Regions from separate parts of the Kitasatospora sp. NPDC090308 genome, predicted to be linked through region 1. Evidence: riboswitches for the same ligand, from Rfam matches in the RefSeq annotation. Region 1 holds a riboswitch; the other holds the start of a gene.

Region 1 (7,656 bases):
GGGCTGACGGACGCGCTGGCCCGGATCGCGGTGGAGGAGGCCGGCGAGCACCCGGAGATCGAACTGCTGCCCGGCTCGTACGACCTGCCGGGCGCCCGGCTGCTGGACCTGGCCTCCGTGATGGACCGGCTGCGCTCGCCCGGCGGCTGCCCGTGGGACGCCGAGCAGACCCACCGGAGCCTGGTGAAGTACCTGGTGGAGGAGGCGTTCGAGCTGGTCGAGGCGATCGAGGAGGGCGACCGGGAGACCCTGCGCGAGGAACTCGGCGACGTGCTGCTCCAGGTGTTCTTCCACGCCCGGATCGCCGAGGAGGACGCCGAGGACCCGTTCTCGATCGACGACGTCGCGGGCGACATCGTCGAGAAGCTGATGTACCGCCACCCACACGTGTTCGGCGACGTGAGCGTGTCCGGCTCCGCCGAGACCGAGGCCAACTGGGAGCAGCTGAAGGCGGCCGAGAAGCAGCGCGAGTCGGTGCTGGACGGCGTCCCGGCGGGCCTGCCCGCGCTGGCGTACGCGGCGAAGCTGGTGTCCCGGGTGCGGCGGGCGCACTTCACCGCGGTGCCGGACGCGCCGTACGAGCTGCCCGCCGAGCTGACCGCGGAGTCGGCGGGCGAGCTGCTGCTGGCGGTCGCGCAGCGCGGCTACGACCGGGGGGTGGACGTGGACGCGGCGCTGCGGGCGGCGGCCCGCCGCTACCGCGCGGCGGTCCGCTCCGCCGAGGGCCTGCCCGAGAAGTAAGGCCCGAGGAGTAACGAGGAGAGCGCGCTAGCCGGCCAGCGGGACGTCCGCGACGGGCCGGCGCTGGGCCGGGATCACCTCGCCGATGGCCTCGCCGACCAGGGCGAGCAGTTCGGCCAGCGGGTCGAGGTGGAGGGGCAGTTCGGCGAGCTGGACGATCCGCTCGCCGTCCGGCCCGGCCACCGCGAACAGGTCGATCGGGCCGAGGTGCTTGACGGCGGTGTCGACCAGCGCGGCGATGTCCGCCGGGTGGTGGACGTCGCCGGAGACGCCGACCACCGGGCAGCCGGGGCGGTCGAGTTCGGCGGCCAGGTCCTCGGCGACGCCGGGGCGCAGATCGGCGATGAGCAGACCGGCGGCGCCGGCGGCGGAGAACCTGCGGGCCAGGTCGGCCCCCGAGCCTCCGTCGAGCACCGCGATGACCACCACTGCACCGGCTACTCGCATGGTCAGCTCCCCTTTCAGAGCGAACCCGTGGCCGGCCCGCACGCCGCCCACTGTGGTTATCGGAGGATCGTAGGCTCGCCCCGACGCTCCGCAACAGGGAATACCCACCAGGTGACCAGACTCACGCGGTGGCGCTTCCAGATACGGTCAAGACATGCCAGATCAGCCCCACGCCGCCCACCCGCAACTCTTCACCTGGGAGTTCGCGGCCGACCCCTACCCGGCGTACGCCTGGCTGCGGGAGCACGCGCCGGTGCACCGCACCACCCTCCCGAGCGGGGTCGACGCCTGGCTGGTCACCCGCTACGCGGACGCCCGGCAGGCGCTGGCGGACGCCCGGCTCTCCAAGAACCCGGCGCACCACAGCGAACAGGCCCACCGCAGCGGCCGGGTCGGCATCCCCGGCGAACGGCAGGCCGACCTGATGACCCACCTGCTGAACATCGACCCGCCCGACCACACCCGGCTGCGCCGGCTGGTCTCCAAGGCGTTCACCCCGCGCCGGGTGGCCGAGTTCGAGCCGCGGGTGCAGCAGCTCACCGACCGGCTGATCGACTCCTTCGCGGCCCGCGGCGAGGCCGACCTGATCCACGAGTTCGCCTTCCCGCTCCCCATCTACGCGATCTGCGACCTGCTCGGCGTCCCCGAGGAGGACCAGGACGACCTGCGCGACTGGGCCGGCATGATGATCCGGCACACCGGCGGCAAGAGGGGAGGGGTGGGCCGCGCGGTCAAGCAGATCCGCGGCTACCTGGCCGACCTGATCCACCGCAAGCGGGCCGACCTCGGCGACGACCTGATCTCCGGCCTGATCCGGGCCGGTGACCACGGCGAGCACCTGACCGAGAACGAGGCCGCGGCGATGGCCTTCATCCTGCTGTTCGCCGGCTTCGAGACCACCATCAACCTCATCGGCAACGGGATGCACGCGCTGCTGCGCGACCCGGGACAGCGCACCCTGCTGCAGGACTCGCTGGCCCGCGGCGAGTCCGGCCTGCTGGCGACCGGGATCGAGGAACTCCTGCGCTACGACGGCCCGGTGGAGCTGGCGACCTGGCGCTTCGCCACCGCGCCGCTGACCATCGGCGGGGTGGACGTCCCGGTCGGCGACCCGGTGCTGGTGGTGCTGGCCGCGGCGGACCGCGACCCGGCCCGGTTCGCCGCCGAGAACACCCTCGACCTGGCCCGGCAGGACAATCCGCACCTGGGTTTCGGTCACGGCATCCACTACTGCATCGGCGCCCCGCTGGCCCGGCTTGAGGGGCAGCGCGCGATCGGCAGCCTGCTGACCAGGCTCCCGGACGTCCGGCTGGCCGCCGATCCGGCCGAGCTGCGCTGGCGGGGCGGGCTGATCATGCGCGGTCTGCGCGACCTCCCGGTCTCCTTCACGCCCCGCTGACGCCGTTTCAGCACCCGCGACACGCCGCCGCGCTGGGCCGACGACGCGCCGGGGCGGGGGCGCGCGTCGCACTCCCGTCCGGGACGAATACGGACATACCTGGATCGTTCGTTGACGAAGTGGGAATTTCCGTGATTTCGGCGTGATCATGGTGATATGAGCTTGTGATTGCTCGTCAGCTTTGCTTACTCTCCGACATGCCCGCAGCTGCGGGCCCCGATCGCGGCACGCCGAGTCCTGTCCGCCGCGTCCTCGGGCCACCGACCAGGTACCGGACAGGAGTGGGGGAACCAGTGTGAACGCCGTAGTCCCAACGGCTTGGGGTGAAGCCGCCGAGCAACGGGCGCAAGCGCGCCCGGACCGTCCGGCGGCCGGGCCAGCCTCCCGGTCCGAACCCGACAGCTCACCTCGCAGGCGTGCGGAGAGGATGTCCCGTGCTGTTCACCCACACTGTTCGTCACCCCCGTAGTACCAAGGCCGAGAAGGTCATCGCCGCCGCCGGCGTGGCCTCGGTCGGCCTGGCACTTCCCCTGTTGGCCGCCACCGGAGCGGTCGCGGCACCCGTCGACACCTGGGACCGCGTGGCCCAGTGCGAGAGCGGCGGGAACTGGGGCATCAACACCGGGAACGGGTTCTTCGGCGGCCTGCAGTTCACCTCCTCCACCTGGCGCGCCTACGGCGGCGGCCAGTACGCGGCCCGCGCCGACCAGGCCAGCCGCTCCCAGCAGATCGCGGTGGCCGAGCGGGTGCTCGCCTCCCAGGGCCCCGGCGCCTGGCCGGTCTGCTCCAAGCGGGCCGGGCTGGTCAAGGGCGGCGCACCCGCCGAGGTGTCCGCCGACACCGCCTCGCGCTCCGAGGAGCGCCCCACCGCGCCCCGGCGGCCGCAGGACTCGCCGTCGAAGCGGCCGGCCGAGACCGCCGCCGACCCCCAGGACGCGCCCCAGGCCGCCCAGCCGGCCCCGCAGGGCGCCGCCGGCGGCTACACCGTCCAGGGCGGCGACACGCTCTCCGCCATCGCCGCCGCGCAGCACGTGGCCGGCGGCTGGGAGTGGATCTACCAGGCGAACCGGCAGCTGATCGGCGCCGACCCCGACCTGATCCTGCCCGGACAGGTACTCGCCCTCTGACGCCGGGGCCCGCACCCGGCCCGGCACCCGGCCCGGCATCCGGTCCGGCATCCGGGACGCGAGGCCCGCGGACCTGACGAGGTCCCGCCGCCGCCCTGACGAGGGCCGCGTCCCCTGACGCCCCGTCCGCTCCCGGCGCGCGCCGAGCAGTTCGCGCCACCGGGAGCGGCGGACCGGCCGTCAAACAGGTGAACTACCGGTGAGTAGCCGGGCCACACCGTGAGACGGGGCCCGGCCGGGCGTGGCCGCGGCGCGCTGTGCGGCTAGGCTCTGGTCGTAACGACCACACATCCGCTTCCGCTAGGAGATGCCTCGTGCCGTCCATTGATGTCGTCGTAGCCCGTGAGATCCTCGACTCCCGCGGCAACCCCACGGTCGAGGTCGAGGTCGGTCTCGACGACGGCAGCACCGGTCGCGCGGCCGTCCCGTCGGGTGCCTCCACCGGTGCCTTCGAGGCGCTGGAGCTCCGCGACGGCGACAAGAACCGCTACTTCGGCAAGGGCGTCGAGAAGGCCGTCCTCGCCGTGATCGAGCAGATCGGCCCCGAGCTGGTCGGCTACGACGCCACCGAGCAGCGCCTGATCGACCAGGCCATGCTCGACCTGGACGCCACCCCGGACAAGTCCTCGCTCGGCGCCAACGCGATCCTCGGCGTCTCGCTCGCCGTGGCGCACGCCGCCTCCGAGGCCAGCGACCTGCCGCTGTTCCGCTACCTGGGCGGCCCGAACGCCCACGTGCTGCCCGTCCCGATGATGAACATCCTCAACGGCGGCTCGCACGCGGACTCCAACGTCGACATCCAGGAGTTCATGATCGCCCCGATCGGCGCGGAGTCCTTCTCCGAGGCCGTCCGCTGGGGCGTCGAGGTCTACCACACCCTCAAGGGCGTGCTGAAGGAGCGCGGGCTCTCCACCGGCCTGGGCGACGAGGGCGGCTTCGCCCCGAACCTGGACTCCAACCGCGAGGCCCTCGACCTCATCACCGAGGCCATCAAGAAGGCCGGCTACACCCCGGGCAAGGACGTCGCGCTCGCCTTGGACGTCGCCGCCTCCGAGTTCCACAAGGACGGCGCCTACCAGTTCGAGGGCAAGGCGCTCTCCTCCGCCGACCTGATCTCGTACTACGCCGAGCTGGTCGCCGACTACCCGCTGGTCTCCATCGAGGACCCGCTGGACGAGTCGGACTGGGACGGCTGGAAGGCCATCACCGACGCGCTGGGCGACAAGGTCCAGCTGGTCGGCGACGACCTGTTCGTCACCAACCCGGAGCGCCTGCGCAAGGGCATCGAGACCGGCACCGCCAACGCCCTGCTGGTCAAGGTCAACCAGATCGGCTCGCTCACCGAGACCCTGGACGCCGTCGAGCTGGCCCAGCGCAACGGCTACCGCTGCATGATGTCGCACCGCTCCGGCGAGACCGAGGACGTCACCATCGCCGACCTCGCCGTCGCCACCAACTGCGGCCAGATCAAGACCGGCGCCCCGGCCCGCTCCGAGCGCGTCGCCAAGTACAACCAGCTGCTGCGCATCGAGGAGATCCTCGACGACGCCGCCGAGTACGCGGGCCGCTCCTCCTTCCCGCGCTTCCGCCCCGCGGACAAGTAAGCACAGCCGCTCCGCGGACAAGTAAGCACAGCCGCCCCGCGGACAAGTCAGCACAGCCGCCCCGCGGACAGGTCAGCACAGCAAGGGCTGAACCCCGCGACGGGCGGACGCCTGTTGTGACCGGTGCCCCGGCTCCCACCGCGTAGGGTGGGGGCCGGGGCACCGGCATGCGCAGGAGGGGTGAGCAGATGGCCAAGTGGAGGATTCCCGGGTTGGCGGCGCGACCGCGCTTCACCAGCCGGGCCACCGTGCTGGTGCTCGTGCTCTGCTCGCTGGTGGCGATACTGGCCTACCCCGCCCGGCAGTACATCGCCCAGCGCGGCGAGATCGCCGACCAGCGGGCCAAGGCCGAGCACGCCCGCCGGCAGGTCGACGAGCTGCGCCGGGAGAAGGCCCGCTGGCAGGACCCGGAGTACGTCAAGGCGCAGGCCCGCGAGCGGCTGCACTACGCGCTGCCCGGCGAGACCCCGTTCGTCTCGGTCTCCCCGCCGCCCGCGCCCGGCGCCAAGCCCTCCTCGACGGACGCCGCGGCCGGCCGTCCGAAGGCCGTCAAACCCTGGTACGCCGCGCTCTGGGACTCGGTGGACGCCGCCGACGCCGCGGCGCCCGCACCGCAGCCGGCCCCCTGACGCCCCACCCGTCCCTCACCACCCCTCGCCGCCCCTTGCCCACCCCGCCCCCTCGGACGAACAGACTCCTGACCTGATGAGCAACCAGAACCCTCCCGCGTCCGACGCCCCCGAGGTGTCCGACCGCGACGTCGCCGCCATCGCCGCCCAGCTCGGCCGGGTCCCGCGCGGGCTGCGCGGCGTCGCCCACCGCTGCCCGTGCGGCAACCCGGACGTGGTGGAGACCGCGCCCCGGCTGCCCGACGGCACGCCGTTCCCGACGTTCTACTACCTGACCTGCCCCCGGGCCGCCTCGCTGATCGGCACCCTGGAGGCGGACGGCGTGATGAAGGAGCAGACCGCCCGGCTCGCCGAGGACCCGGAGCTGGCCGCCGCCTACCGCGCGGCGCACGAGGACTACATCGCCCGCCGGGACGCCGTCGAGGTGCTGGAGGGCTTCCCCAGCGCCGGCGGCATGCCCGACCGGGTCAAGTGCCTGCACGTGCTGGTCGGGCACTCGCTGGCCGCCGGGGAGGGCGTCAACCCGCTCGGCGACGAGGCGATCGGGATGCTGGAGCAGTGGTGGGCCAAGGGCCCGTGCGTCAGCGACGCCGAGGTCGAGGCGGCCGGCGAGCGGGTCGCCCGCAACCGGGCCAAGGCCGGGGACCACGACGCGGTGATCGCCGCCAAGGAGGCACTGAGTGCCGAGCGGGCGGCCCGCAAGGCCGCCGGGGCCGGGCCGGAGGACGAGTCGTGAGCCAGACCCGGGTCGCCGCGATCGACTGCGGCACCAACTCGATCCGCCTGCTGATCGCCGACCTCGACCCGGAGACCGGCGCGATCACCGACCTGGACCGGCGGATGCTGATCGTCCGGCTCGGCCAGGACGTCGACCGCACCGGCCGGCTGCACCCCGAGGCGCTGGCCCGCACCTTCGCGGCCTGCCGCGAGTACGCCGAGGTCATCGCCGCGCACGGGGTCGCCCCGGAGCGGGTCCGGATGGTCGCCACCTCCGCCTCCCGGGACGCCGAGAACGCCGCCGAGTTCACCGCCGGGGTCAAGGAGATCCTGGGCGTCGAGCCGAGCGTGGTCAGCGGCGACGAGGAGGCCCGGCTCTCCTTCACCGGCGCCACCCGCGAACTGCTCGGCGGCCCGCACCGCCCGCCCTACCTGGTGTTCGACCTGGGCGGCGGCTCCACCGAGTTCGTGCTCGGCGAGCAGGACGTGCGGGCCGGGTACTCGATGGACATCGGCTGCGTCCGGATGACGGAGCGTCACTTCGCGGGCGGGCAGCCCACCGAGGCGCAGATCGAGGCCGCCCGGGCCGACATCCGGGCCGCGCTGGACACCGTCGCCGGGACCGTCCCGCTGGACTCCGGCGCCACCCTGGTCGGCCTGGCCGGCACCGTCACCACCGTGGCCGGGATCGCCCTGGAGCTGCCCGGCTACGACTCCGAGCGGATCCACCACGCGGTGCTGGACGTCGCCCAGGTGCGGGAGACCGCCCGGTGGCTGCTGCACTCGTCGCACGCCGAACGGGCCGCCGTCCCGGTCATGCACCCCGGCCGGGTGGACGTGATCGCGGCGGGCGCGCTGGTCCTGCTGGAGATCATGGAGCGCACCGGGGCCGCCGAACTGCTGGTCTCCGAGCACGACATCCTCGACGGGATCGCCTGGTCGATCCCCTGACCCGGGGCCGTCCCGGGAGGCCCCCGCAAGGGCCTTCCGGG
Region 2 (7,656 bases), on a different contig from region 1:
CCACCGGCTCCGAGCGCCCGGCGCTGGCCCCGCTGGTGATCGGCCCGGAGGCCGACCCCGAACTGCTGGCCACCGCCGCCGAGGAGACCGGCTGCGCGAGCGCCGCCCCGATCGGCGCCTACCCGACGGTGGGCCAGCTGATCGCCTCCGCCTACCTGGCCGCGCTCCCCGAGCCGACCCAGGAGCAGCTGGAGGCGGCCGAGGCCGCGGCCGAGCAGCAGCGCACCAGCTCGGGGGCGCACGCCGCGCGCTGACCCCGGCCCACGGACCGCGACGGGCGGGAGCAGCGAATCGACGCGCTCCCGCCCGTCGCGCTTCCCCGCCACCGGCCTGCGGCCCGCCACTCCCCCGCTCCGCGACCGGGACGGCGGCCCCGGCACAGCACCGACCTGCGGGCCGAGCCGTCGGCAGCCTGCGGCGGTGCCCGCGGCGCCCGGCCCGCGCGCCGGTTCAGCCCGCCGTGATCCGCCCGGTCCGCGGCGCGCTGTCGGTGAAGGCGAGCGCGGGCAGGGCCACCGGGCGCGGCGGGACGGGCGCCTCGGCCGGCGCGGTGACGGCGTTCCACCGGCCGCCCGCCGCTCCCTGCCCCCCGCTCCCGCCGCCACCACCGCTGCCCCCGCCTCCCCCGCCCTTGCCGAGCGCGACGGTCTGCGCCTGCCCGGCCGGGCGGAACAGGATGCGGGTCGGGTCGGGCGACTCCGGGTCGAGCCACAGCTCGCTGCCCGCCGGGCCGCCGAACTCGCAGTCCAGCACCGCGATGTCGTCGGGCTTCCCGTCGTCGGTGGCCCGGAACGCCACCCCGGCCTTGCGGTAGCCGGTCAGCCGGCTGCGGCTCAGGGTGACCGGCTCCCCGGCGAGTTGGTGCTTGAGTGTGGTCACCGCGTAGTCGGACTGCCCGGCGGCGTCGATCAGCAGCCCGTCGAGGACGGTGCCCCGGTCGCGGCCCAGCGCGTGCACCGCGACGCCGCCCGCGGCGTTGCCGTACAGCACCGAGGCGGTGTAGTCGAAGTCGTTCAGGTAGGCGCCGTGCTCGATGCCCCAGCCGCCGTTGTGGTAGGCCGCGTACTGGGTGACGGTGTGGTGGTGCTCGGCGTTCAGCCAGACGAAGACGCCGTTCTCCAGGTTGTTGTGCGCCAGGCAGCGTTCGAAGGTCCAGACGCCCTCGCTGGTCTCCGGCCACTCGTAGCCGGACGCGCCGGTGGCGCCCTGGACGCCGACGGCCACGCAGTCCCGGGCCGAGGAGCCCGTCCCGGCGCCGAGGCTGAACCCGGTGAGCCGGTAGCCGCGCGGGTCGGGCTCGAAGACGGTGCGGGAGGCGACGCAGCCCTCGTAGGCGATGTCGTCGGACGGGCCCTGCGGGGTGCGGGTGTCGATCGGGCCGTCCCACCAGTAGGCGTCCTCCCAGGTCTCGTGGGAGATGCAGCCGCGGAAGGTGATGCCGTGGCTGGCGTGCGGCACGAAGGCGTGGCTGCCGGTGTCGCGGACCACCACGCCCTCGACCACGGTGCCGCGCGAGGTGTCCAGCAGCATGTGGAAGTGCAGCCCGTACCGGCCCAGCACCGCTTCGGTGACCGGCTTCCCCTCCCAGGTGTCCTTGCCGTCGGCGCGCGGGCCGAGCCAGCGCAGCGCGGCGTGCCGGACGTCGGGCGGGCGGCTGGAGGTGAGGTGGACGTGCGCCCGGCCCTGCGCGGTGCCCTCGACCCGGACGTTGCGGCTGAGGTTGAGCACCTCCGCGCCGAAGGTCGCGCCGCCGCCGAGCGCCACCCGGGGGTGGGCGTGCCGCAGCGGGGCGGTCAGGGTGACGGTGGCGCCGTCGACCCGCGCGACGGTCACCAGGTCGTACGCGGTGGAGAAGTCCTCGGTGTCGGGCGGCGCGGTGGGGGTGACGGCCAGTTCGTCGCCGGGCTGCCAGCCCTCGGGGGCGGCGGCCAGCTTCAGCGCGGTGTCGCCGGGCCCGAGGTCGGTGGCGGCCCGGGTCCAGGCGGTGCGGGGGGCGCCGTCCAGGCGCAGGTAGCCCTGGCCGGTGACCCACAGGCCGGTGTCGCTGTCGACGACGGTCATGCCGCCGCCCGCGAAGCGGCGCTCGTCGACGTGCGGGAAGCGCAGGGTGTGGGTGTGCGCGGCGTCGGGGGCCAGCGCCAGGACGCCGCGCACCTCGACGTTGCCCGCGCTGGCCAGGGTCAGCGTCCGGTCCGCGGCGAAGACCAGCGAGCCGCTCCGCTCCACCAGCAGCGAGCCGACCTCGGCGTCGGCGTCCAGCACCACCTTGTCGGTGATCCGCACCGCGCTGCCGGGGCCCGGCGGCTTGCCGCCCCAGCCCTTGGCGTCCGACCACTTGCGGCCGCCGCCGTCCAGCACCGGGGGCGGCACGGAGGGCTGCGGGCTGCCGGACGCGGGCGGCGGGGCGGCGGTGCCGTGCTGGTGGCCGGGCGGCGCGCCGGTGCCGACGCCGAGCGGCCCGGGCCGGGCGGCGGGCTCGTCGGCCCCCGCCAGGGACTGCCGCAGGACCACTCCCCCGCCGAGCGCCGTCGCCGTCCCGACCGCCAGCCAGGTCAGCATCCTGCGCCGCCCGACCGGCGGGCGCCGGTGCCGCGCCGGGGGTTGCTCGCCGTTCCGCTGCTGTTCCACCACGACCGCCTTTCCGGGGCCCGCGACCCAGATTCGTCGGGGGAAGCATAGGCGGAACGACCGCCGGAAAGCGGCCGGTTCCCTTTCGCTTAAGCATTCTGACGTACGGTCAGCCACCTGTTCGACGCCCACGTCGGGGCGCCCCGCACGGCACCCACCGGATGGACATACCGCCCCAACCAGGCAAATGACCCACGCCGAATGCCGCCAAACATGAATATTCACCCACAACTCGACATAGAGCCATAAAACGGACACAAGATCGCTTATCGGCTGACGCCCGGCCAGGTTCCGCCACCCGTCCGGGAGTTCGCCGGACATTCCTTGATCGCCCATTCCGAGCCCTGTGACGCCCGTCACCGGCATTTGCGGATTCCGCTGAATTCCGCTTAATCTCCTGCCCACGTTCGTGGACACACGGACCCAGCTCACCCGGGACGCCGAGTCCTGCCGCCGGGTGGGCCGGCTCATGCACAACGCACCACGGCAGGGGCGGGGGAACCAGGTAAGTCGCCCCGGGCGGTCGAAGGACCGCACGGGGCTTGGGGTGAAGCCGGGCGCACCACACGGTGCGCGCGGCCGGGCAACTCCAGCCCGAATCCGACAGCTCACCTCGCAGGCGTGGGAGAGGAACGCTTCTTCATGCTGCCCATCAGCGCCAAGCGCGCCCGCCGCCTGATCGCCACCACCGGTGTCGTCGGCATCGGACTCACGATCCCCTGCCTGACCGGTGGCGTCGCCTCCGCGGCCACCGTCTCGACCTGGGACAAGGTCGCGCAGTGCGAGTCCAGCGGCAACTGGTCGATCAACACCGGCAACGGCTTCTACGGCGGCCTCCAGTTCACCGCCTCCACCTGGGCGGAGTTCGGCGGCACCGCGTACGCCTCGCGCGCCGACCTGGCCACCAAGGACCAGCAGATCTCCGTCGCCGAGAAGGTGCTGGCCTCGCAGGGCCCCGGCGCCTGGCCGGTGTGCTCGATCCAGGCCGGCCTCACCAAGGGCGGCGCCGCCCCCGAGGTGAACACCTCCGGCTCCGCGCAGACCCAGGCCCCGGCCCAGACCCAGCAGTCGCAGACCCAGCAGCCGCAGGCCCAGCAGTCGCAGCCGCAGTCCGGCGGCAAGGGCAAGTCCCAGCACGGCTGGTCGCAGGGCACGTCGCAGGGCACGTCGCAGGCCCAGCCGCAGGCCGAGCAGAGCGCCCCGGCCGCCACCACCGACCGGGCCGCCGGCACCTACACCGTCGCGGCGGGCGACTGGCTGTCCGCGATCGCGCAGAACCAGCACGTCGACGGCGGCTGGCAGAAGCTGTACGACCTGAACCGCTCGGTCCTCACCGAGGGTCCGGACATGATCTACCCGGGTCAGCAGCTCTCCCTCGGCGGGTCCGCCACCGCGCAGCAGTCGGCGCCGGCCACCAAGCCCTCCGCCACCAAGTCCGCCACCAAGTCCTCCGCCGCCCAGGGCTCGTCCTGGACGAACAACCGCTCCTCCGCCAAGCCGTCCGGCGCCCCGGCGAAGTCGTCGACCGGCTCGACGCAGACCGCCACCGCGTCGACCGCCACCACCGCGGCGACCACGACCGCCGGCACCACCACCACCGCCGCCAAGGCGACCGGTTCCAAGGCCGCCGCGATCGACTTCGCGCTGTCCAAGGTCGGCCAGGCGTACGTCTACGGCGGCACCGGCAACGGCGGCTGGGACTGCTCTGGCCTGACCCAGGCCGCGTTCCGCCAGGCCGGCATCAGCCTGCCGCGCGTCGCCGCCGACCAGGCGGACTACTCGACCCGCGTCTCGCTGGACAGCCTGCAGCCGGGCGACCTGCTGTTCTGGTCGAACAACGGCTCGAACTCGGGCGTCTACCACGTCGCCCTGTACGTCGGCGACGGCAAGTACGTCGAGGCCGCGAACCCGAGCGCCGGCGTCCGCACCGAGACCGTCGCCAACTGGGCCCCCGACTTCGCGGGCCGCGTCTGATCGCGGGCACGACCGCCGCTGCCCCCGGGGACCCTGGTCGGCCCCGGGGGCAGCGGCCTGTCCTCGGCCCGAGAAGGCCCGACGACCGACGACCGACGCCCGGGGAGCAGCACCGTGGCGAAGACGACGATCACGCCGGACGCGGACCCGGCCCTGGAGGTGATGGTGCGCGTCGGCGCCGCCGGCCGCCGGGACGGCGAGCGCCTCCTCCCCGGGCCCCCGCCGCGGCAGAGGGCTGACCCCCCGGCGGGCGACCGGGGCGCCCCGGAGCCCGCAACCTCCGTGACTGTCAAGTAACTTACCGTCTAGTAAGTTTACCGGCGAGTACCTACCCTGGGCGAACCCCCACCCCACCCAAGGGAGTTCGCTCATGGCACACCCCCTCGCCCGGGCCGCCCGCGCCGCCCGCCCATCCGTCGAGGTGCTCCGCACCGGCGGGCGGGTCGTCGAGGCCCGGTCCCCGTACCTGGTGCCACCGCCCGAGGACGGGAGCCTGGGCGACCTGCCGTTCCGCAACGCGGAGGCCGCACCGGAGGCGGTGGTGCTGACGCGCCGTCAACCGGACGGCTCCTGGCGGGACGTGACGGCGCGGGAGTTCGCGGACCGGGTCGCGGCGGTGGCCCGCGGCCTGGTCGCGGTCGGGGTGGGCCCCGGCGCGCGGATCGTGCTGATGTCGCGGACCAGGTACGAGTGGACGCTGCTGGACTTCGCCGCCTGGGCGGCCGGCGCGTGCGTGGTGCCGGTGTACCCGACCTCCTCGGTGGAGCAGGCGGAGTGGATCGTCCGGGACTCGGGGGCGGTGCTGGCGCTCGCGGAGGACGCCGGAACCGCCGAGGTGCTGACCGTCGCGATCGCCCGCACCGGCGGCACGGTCCCGCTGTGGCGGCTGGACGAGGACGCCGTCGGCGAGCTCACCGCCCTCGGCCGCCCCGTCCCCGCCGAGGAGCTGGACCGCCGCCGGAGGGCCCGGGGCCCGGCGGACGAGGCGACGCTGATCTACACCTCGGGCACCACTGGCCGCCCCAAGGGCTGCCTGCTCACCCACGCCAACTTCCTCACCGAGGCGGCGAACTGCCACGCCCTGCTGGGGCCGGTCTTCGAGGAGGCGACCGGCCGGGCGCCGTGCACCCTGCTGTTCCTGCCGCTGGCGCACGTGCTGGGCCGGATGATCCAGGTGACCTGCGTGTACGGCCGGGTCCGGATCGGCCACAGCCCCTCCCTGAAACCGGCCGACCTGCGACCGGACCTGGCCTCCTTCGGCGCGACCTTCCTGGTCGGCGTCCCCTACCTGTTCGAGAAGATCCACCAGTTGGGCCGGGCCGAGGCGCAGGCGAAGGGCGCGGTGAAGGTGTTCGACCGGGCGGCCGCGGTGGCGGTGCGCCACGCCCGGGCCGAGCTGGACGCGCTGGCCGGCGGCCGCCCGGTGCCGCTCCCGCTGCGCCTGGCGCACGGCCTGTACGACGCGCTGGTGTACCGGCGGGTGCGGGCGGCGATGGGCGGCCGGGTGCGGTACGCGATCAGCGGCGGCTCCTCGATCGACCCGGAGCTGCTGCTGTTCTTCGCGGGCGCGGGCGTGCTGGTGCACGAGGGCTACGGGCTGACCGAGAGCAGCGGCCCGTCCACGGTGAACCCGCCGCTGCGGCCGCGTCCGGGCACGGTCGGGCAGCCGGTGCCGGGCAGCGCGGTGCGGATCGCCGAGGACGGCGAGGTGTTCCTGTCCGGCGGTCAGCTCTTCGACGGCTACTACGAGTTGGGCGCGCCGCGGCCCCGACGGCCGCAGTGGTTCGCCACCGGCGACCTGGGCCGGCTGGACGAGGACGGCTACCTGACCGTCACCGGCCGCAAGAAGGAGGTCCTGGTGACCTCCGGCGGCAAGAACGTCTCCCCCGGCCCGCTGGAGGACCGGCTGCGCGGCCACCCGCTGATCAGCCAGGCCCTGGTGGTCGGCAACGGCCGCCCGTACGTGGGCGCGCTGCTCACCCTGGACGCCGAGGCGGTGGAGCGCTTCCTCGCGCTCGACCCGCCCGCCGCACCCGCCGCGCCCGCCGCGTCGGGCGGCGTGGACGTCGGCAGCGCCGTCCCGGTGCACCCGGCGGTGCTGGCGGCGCTCGCCGAGGCGGTGCGGGGCGTCAACGCGACGGTCTCGCGCGCCGAGTCGATCCGGCGGGCGCGGGTGGTGGCGGGCGACTTCACCGAGGAGCGCGGCCTGCTGACGCCCTCGCTGAAGGTGCGCCGCCAGGCCGTCGGCGCCGCCTACCGCCGCGACGTCGAGCAGCTCTACGCGTAGCGGACGGCCCCCGGGAGGTGGTCCTCCCGGGGGCCGCGCCGTGCGGGGCGCCTCCAGCCGTGCGGGGCGCCTCAGCCGTTGCGCGGGCCCGACCCGGTGGAGCCGCGCATCACCAGCTCGGGCTGGAACATGAACTCGGAGCGCTGCGCCGGGTTCCCGCCGACCTCCTCCAGCAGGGCGTCGACGGCGGCGGTGGCCATCGCCTCGACCGGCTGCCGGACGGTGGTGAGCGGCGGTTCGGTGAACGCTATCAACGGGGAGTCGTCGAAGCCGACCACCGAGACGTCCTGCGGCACCGACAGCCCGCGTTGGCGCACCGCCCGGATCGCGCCGAGCGCCATCATGTCGGAGCCGCAGACGATCGCGGTGCAGCCCTTGTCGAGCAGCGCCTGGGCGGCGGCGTGCCCGCCCTCCACGCTGAACAGGGTGTGGTGGACGAGTTCCCCGGCCTGTGCCTCGGTGCGCCCGGTGAGCTGCCGGACGGCGGCCGTGAAGCCCTCGATCTTGCGGAGCACCGGCACGTACCGCTGCTGGCCGACCGCGAGGCCGATCTTCTCGTGGCCGAGTTCGACCAGGTGCTGGACGGCCATCCACATGGCGGCCCGGTCGTCCGGGGAGATGAACGGCGCGGCGATCTTGTCGCTGTAGCCGTTGATCAGCACGAACGGGACCTGGCGGCCGGTGAGTTTGGCGTACCGGTCGTGGTCGGCGGTGGTGTCGGCGTGGAGGCCGGAGACGAAGACGATGCCGGCGACGCCGCGCTCCAC

The links. A riboswitch is a leader RNA that binds a small molecule or an ion and turns the genes downstream of it on or off. The one in region 1 is predicted to bind cyclic di-AMP.
Region 2: another riboswitch for cyclic di-AMP. It lies ahead of ACIQVD_RS32110 (transglycosylase family protein); the one in region 1 lies ahead of ACIQVD_RS05490 (transglycosylase family protein).

The regions. Positions count from the first base shown of each region.
Region 1 is NZ_JBIVXY010000002.1:329,293-336,948, forward strand. Features, by position in the region: gene ACIQVD_RS05475 (MazG family protein) at 1-741, shown strand, start outside; gene ACIQVD_RS05480 (SDR family NAD(P)-dependent oxidoreductase) at 769-1,188, opposite strand; gene ACIQVD_RS05485 (cytochrome P450) at 1,343-2,587, shown strand; cyclic di-AMP (ydaO/yuaA leader) riboswitch at 2,820-3,018, shown strand; gene ACIQVD_RS05490 (transglycosylase family protein) at 3,022-3,714, shown strand; gene eno (phosphopyruvate hydratase) at 4,029-5,318, shown strand; gene ACIQVD_RS05500 (septum formation initiator family protein) at 5,507-5,947, shown strand; gene ACIQVD_RS05505 (DUF501 domain-containing protein) at 6,024-6,683, shown strand; gene ACIQVD_RS05510 (exopolyphosphatase) at 6,680-7,615, shown strand.
Region 2 is NZ_JBIVXY010000023.1:11,443-19,098, forward strand. Features, by position in the region: gene ACIQVD_RS32100 (sirohydrochlorin chelatase) at 1-254, shown strand, start outside; gene ACIQVD_RS32105 (hypothetical protein) at 451-2,628, opposite strand; cyclic di-AMP (ydaO/yuaA leader) riboswitch at 3,096-3,265, shown strand; gene ACIQVD_RS32110 (transglycosylase family protein) at 3,271-4,602, shown strand; gene ACIQVD_RS32115 (AMP-dependent synthetase/ligase) at 4,973-6,889, shown strand; gene ACIQVD_RS32120 (LacI family DNA-binding transcriptional regulator) at 6,961-7,656, opposite strand, start outside.